2 linked regions of the Actinoalloteichus fjordicus genome follow. The protein of the gene in region 1 interacts with the protein of each later gene in a pairwise test. Links are inferred from orthologs where the notes say so. Each region holds a gene or a part of one and is shown in the gene's direction. Other genes may lie near its edges.

Region 1 (2,675 bases):
GGAGGAAGAGGAACGCTTGGCTTTTGGCCATCCAGCGGCGAAAGCCCTGTTCATGCGGGCTTGCCGGCTGGTGAAGGCCAGTGCTGGGATGTCGAGGTCGGGGGTTCCTCATGGTTCGGGTTGGCGTGGTGACGGTTGTGCCCGTCGATCCACTACTGGTAGCTCATCCCGACCAGCCCGCCGTGCACGACACCGACCGCGTCGTTGGGACGCCTGGTCAGGAAATCTGCTTGTGCCCGGCATCGTGGCCGACGAACGCCAGTTGCGCGAACACCACGGCTAGGAGGACCGCGATCAGCAACTGCCACCACGTGTCGCTCAGGAACGCGAACCCGACCCACGCTCCGGCGAACACCGCCATGTTCGCGATGATCACCGCTGCGTAGTAGCCGTGGCGGCAGCGCAGCAGCCCCGACCCTCGCGGACCTCGGCGAGCAGATGGCGATAGGAACCCTGCGCGCTGTCGTTCACCGGCGCCGCGTCGCAGGCGCTCCGGCGGCAGAGGAGGAAAACCGAACGCCACGGGTACGGCGCTGATCGGCGTCGGAGAGCGTGTGTCCGGCGGCGTGCGAGACGGGGTGGCTGAACAGCACCGGCGAGACCGGGGCACGGGTGCTGCGGGAACGTACGGGTGTGCGCGACAAAAGAAACTCCTTGGGAAGGGGCCGGGCAGGTGAACACGGCCAGCGGTGACGCATGAGCACCGGACGGCAGCGTCGAGCAGGTCGGTGCGCCGTCGTCGGGCAGAGGCTTGGTCGCAGGTCGGACAGCGTCGTCAAGGCTCCTCGTGACCCAGGGTCGACAAGCGCGGCGCGAGCAGGCAGGTTCTGACGGTACGCGCATCGGCGGGCCACCGCGAGCACGGGGCGGGCGGACCTCGCTTGACGGCCCGCCCGCCCATGTGCTCCACTGCATGTGGTTGAAGATTTTTGTGCTCGTTGTTCCCGACGCCGCAGAGGTTTTTGGCGAGCGTCGCCTCGGTGCCCTTTCAGGCTTTCCTTGGTTTCACGCTCGCAGTCCGGCCGCCTCGCACGAGGCTGTGCCGCAATGTTCGACGCGACAAGGAAACGTATATGTCTCAAGGCACTGTGAAGTGGTTCAATTCCGAGAAGGGCTTCGGATTCATCGCCCCCGACGACGGCGGCAGCGACGTGTTCGTCCACTACTCAGAAATCACCGGCAGCGGTTTCCGCAGCCTCGACGAGAACGCCCGCGTGCAGTTCGACGTCGGCCAGGGCAACCGCGGCCCGCAGGCCACGGCGGTGTCGGTCCTCTGACCACCACCACGCCCGCCCACCCGCATCTCCATAACGTTCGGCGTTCCAGGTTTCGCGGTGTCGATCCTGACCTCGACCCCACCTCGCCAAGCGAAGGGCCGGCGGCGCAGTTCGTCTCCTCCCGTGCTCGCCACCTGCGCGAGCACCAGCATCACCGCGCCCGCGCGGCACGCACGGTCGCCCGCATGGCGCGCGACCCGCATGACGAAAGCCTCCTCTTGTCCGTTTGGGACATTGAGCCCACTGCCGACATGGCGCCGAGCTTGGATTCCGCGCTGGCGGGCTACGTCCGCCGGGTAGCCGAGCAGATTGGCGCCCCGTCGACGCGGTGACACACGAAGTCACCGCCACCGCCTACCTCGGCCTCGCCCCCTAGTACCACCGAGCCCCGCAGCGCGACCTGATGCTCGTCTGGGACGAACGACTCGGCTGGTCCATCGCGATCGGACCACGCGGCAACGACCACTCACCCGTGATCCGCCGCCTCTGCGGCCACATCGCACCACCACCCTGCACCGTCGCCCCGTTTGTCATCAACGTCCTCGACGGACACCACAACTGCCAACTCAGCCCAGTACCGCCCCCACTCGACCGGGCAACCCTGGCGGCGCACCTGAGCACACTCCCGCGCAGCGTCCCGGACGCCGACTCGAGCGCACCCGGCGTCCGACAGCTATCTCTGGCAGGCAGTTACCGATCCTCGCCGAGCAACAAGCATCGCGATTCCCTGGATAGCGATCGGCTTCGCACCAGGACATACCGAGGTTTCAGCCGGAAGCGTTCGAAGCCCTTGCGTACGGCCATGGCCGGTCCGTGGGTTCATTGGCTAACCAACGACCAACTGCTGCATCTCGTGGAGGCGGCGAGCCACTTGGGCGGCGACTCACCGCCATCCCTGCGGCTCGTGCTGGCGGGCGCAGCTTGGCGCGGTGATGGGGGTCAGCCGCTCCACCGCTCAGTATCGCCACGAGAAGGCCGCCAAAAGTGGTCGGACGACTAGTTGGGACTGTCAATTCCAGTCAGACCATGAAGCGATCACTTACTACCTCAATGTTCGTCGAACTTGGTGCAGCGTTCTTCGGCCGAACCTCCGCCACTAGAGCCCGCGATGTTGTCGCGCCAACCCGAAGCTGCTTCCGGAGCGTCTCCGCGGAGATCGGAAGCCGGCAACGTCGCCAGTGTTCAGCGTCCGCGCGGCGAGCGCTCTCTACGAGACAGCCGAAGAGCAGCATAGCGTCGATCTTCGGCTGCGAGTCGGGGTGCGCGTAGCGTCCCAGCCAAGGCTGACGTGCACGCCGAAGGACGTCCCCAGCGATCGGGGCCGGGGGAGTTCCTCCGCGTCGTCGCATACGCGGGTGATGGCTTGAGCACCGGTAGACTCACCTGCCGGAGAGCGAC
Region 2 (2,924 bases), 1.1 Mb from region 1 along the record:
TTCCTTCATGGTGACGCTGGTGGCGGGACTGGACATCGCCTTCAGCCAGGGCGTGTTGTGGCTGTTCGGCTGATCTCGATCCGTTGCGGATCGCAGGTCGGTGGACGGGCCGCGACCGCGACACACGAGAGGAAGCGGGACCGACAGTGACCTCCAACGAGGACAGCCAGGAGCTGGCCGGCCTGTCCGACGCGCAGGTGCACGCCAAGGACGCCGATGACGACTCGACGGCTGTCGAGTCCGCCGAGGCCGGCGAGACTGCCACGGAGGCCACCGACGGTGCTGCTGCCGGAGCGGCCTCGACAGGCGAGGCGGCCGAGGAGCCCCAGGACGAGCCCGAGTTCGACCCGGTGGCCGAGATGCGCGCCGCGCTCGCGAGCGCGCCCGGCGAGTGGTACGTCGTGCACTCCTACGCCGGTTACGAGAACAAGGTCAAGACCAACCTCGAGACCCGGGTCCAGACCCTCGACGTGGAGGACTTCATCTTCCAGGTCGAGGTGCCGACCGAAGAGGTCACCGAGATCAAGAACGGCCAGCGCAAGCAGGTGCAGCGCAAGGTGCTGCCCGGCTACATCCTGGTCCGGATGGAGCTGAACGACGCCTCCTGGGGCGCGGTGCGCAACACGCCTGGTGTCACCGGCTTCGTCGGGGCCACCTCGCGTCCCTCGCCGCTGACCCTGGACGAGGTGCTGAAGTTCCTCGTCCCGCAGGTCGAGGAGGCCAAGCCGGAGAAGGGCAAGGCCGCCGCTGCGGCAAGCAAGTCGAACATCGAGGTCGACTTCGAGGTCGGCGAGTCGGTGACCGTCATGGACGGGCCGTTCGCCACCCTGCCCGCGACGATTAACGAGGTCAACGCCGACGCACAGAAGCTCAAGGTGCTGGTGTCGATCTTCGGCCGCGAGACTCCGGTGGAGCTGTCGTTCAACCAGGTCTCCAAGATCTGACCACGGCGACATTCGTTCGCCTGCTCAAGACCCCGCCGCGTCCCTGCGGCGTCGGAAATGTGGGAGGGCCACGCGCTGGCCCGTCACCACGACTGATCCAGAATCGAAGGAACAGAGGACATGACCAAGCGCAGCAAGGCTTATCGTCAGGCAGAAGAGCTGATCGACCGCGCGCGGCTCTACTCGCCGCTGGAGGCGACCAAGCTGGCCCAGGAGACCGCCAAGGCCAAGCAGAACTCCACGGTCGAGGTGGCGATCCGGCTCGGCGTCGACCCGCGTAAGGCCGACCAGATGGTGCGTGGCACCGTCAACCTGCCGCACGGCACCGGCAAGACCGCCCGCGTGATCGTCTTCGCGACGGGGGACAAGGCAGCCGAGGCCGAGGCCGCAGGCGCCGACGCGGTGGGCACCGACGAGCTGATCGAGCGCATCCAGGGCGGTTGGCTGGACTTCGACGCCGCGATCGCCACGCCGGATCAGATGGCCAAGGTCGGTCGGATCGCGCGCATCCTCGGCCCGCGTGGCCTGATGCCGAACCCGAAGACCGGCACCGTGACGCCCGACGTCACGAAGGCCGTCACCGAGATCAAGGGCGGAAAGATCACTTTCCGGGTAGACAAGCAGGCCAACCTGCACATGGTGATCGGCAAGGCGTCGTTCGAGACCGACAAGCTGGTCGAGAACTACGCGGTCGCCCTGGACGAGGTGCTGCGGGCGAAGCCCTCGGCAGCCAAGGGCCGCTTCCTGAAGAAGATCACCTTCTCCACGACCATGGGCCCCGGCATCCCGGTCGACCCGAACCGCACCCGCGACCTGCTGTCCGACGAGGCCTCTTCCTGAGGTCCTACGCAGGCTGACCACGTGATCGGGCCCCCGCCGCATCTGCGGCGGGGGCCCGATTCGTCTGTGCGGGTCCTCGATCGCTGCGGGTGCAGCAGGAGCTCCCCGGCCAGCCGAAGGCAGACCGGCCGTCCGGGGCAGGTGCTCGGTGGGCCTGACGGTCGGGCCTGGGCATGGGCAGGACGGGGGGGACCGGGCAGCGGAGCCGCGTCGGCGTCGTTCCGACTCCGACGCGGTGCGGCCGGGGAGCGCTCGCCGATCACTGTGCAACCAGCGGCCTGCGGAGCCTGCACCCGTGCCAACCCGAGCCCCGACGGGGGCGGGCCGTCCCGCCGTGCGACGTCCGCGCTCGCGGCTGCGGCCCGTGCGGGTCGCACGTGAGCTGATCGAAGCGGGTGACCCGGTCGCCGCGCCGTCGCCCACCGGTCCCCAGGGTGCGTCGGCCTGCTCAGCCGCAGTCCTCCTCCTGGTGATCGGTGATCAGCCAGGATCGGGTGTCGTCCTGGTACGTGAGCTCGAAGATTCCCAACGGCGGACCGCCGTTGACGGTCATCTCGCAGGAGCTGATGGTCGCGACGCGTCCCGTCGGACTGTTCGCCGAGTCGGGGAAGCCGGGGCTGCGGTAGCCCATCTCGACGTCCTCCCCGAGTGCCTGCACCGCCGACACGCAGTCCGCGGCGCCGAAGGCGGTGGCGAAGGCCGCCGCCGCCTCGGCCGAGAAGAGGGCGCAGCCTTCGGCGGCGGGCCCGAAGAGCACGTAGGTGTGCAGTAGCCGGATGGTCTCCGACGGCCTGCCGGTCACGGTCGGATCGGCGGCCTCCGACGGCGGCGCCGAGGCCTCGCACTCTTCCTCGACCGAGTAGCCCGCCACCTGCCAGCCGCCGTCGGGGTGCCGGGTCAACTCGAACGTGCCCAGCGGTGTCCCGCCCCGGACGGTCATCGACCCGCAGGAGCTGATCTCCTTGCGGTCGCCGTCGACCTGTCCCGCGTCGGTGCCGAACTCGGGGCTCGCGTACCGCTCGGCGTCGGTCACCTCGCCCGCCAGCCCCCGGACGGCCTCGGCGCAGTCCGCCGCACCATGAGCGTCGGCGAACTGCGTCGCGGCCGAGGCGGTGAACAACGAGCAGGGACGTTGATCGC

The links.
Region 2: the proteins of UA74_RS07930 (region 1) and rplA interact in binary tests that used the Escherichia coli proteins (3 or more experiments, as listed by UniProt). The link is inferred for Actinoalloteichus fjordicus from one-to-one orthologs.

Annotation. Positions count from the first base shown.
Region 1 is NZ_CP016076.1:1,733,182-1,735,856, reverse strand. It holds UA74_RS07930 (cold-shock protein), read left to right. Parts: upstream 1-1,073; coding sequence 1,074-1,277; downstream 1,278-2,675. Other genes in the region: UA74_RS33390 (DUF6292 family protein), read left to right, coding at 1,681-2,277; UA74_RS34175 (hypothetical protein), read right to left, coding at 218-376.
Region 2 is NZ_CP016076.1:620,723-623,646, forward strand. It holds rplA (50S ribosomal protein L1), read left to right. Parts: upstream 1-1,064; coding sequence 1,065-1,784; downstream 1,785-2,924. Other genes in the region: secE (preprotein translocase subunit SecE), read left to right, coding at 1-73; nusG (transcription termination/antitermination protein NusG), read left to right, coding at 147-944; UA74_RS02835 (hypothetical protein), read right to left, coding at 2,233-2,924. UniProt on the Escherichia coli protein: One of the primary rRNA binding proteins, it binds very close to the 3'-end of the 23S rRNA. Forms part of the L1 stalk. It is often not seen in high-resolution crystal structures, but can be seen in cryo_EM and 3D reconstruction models.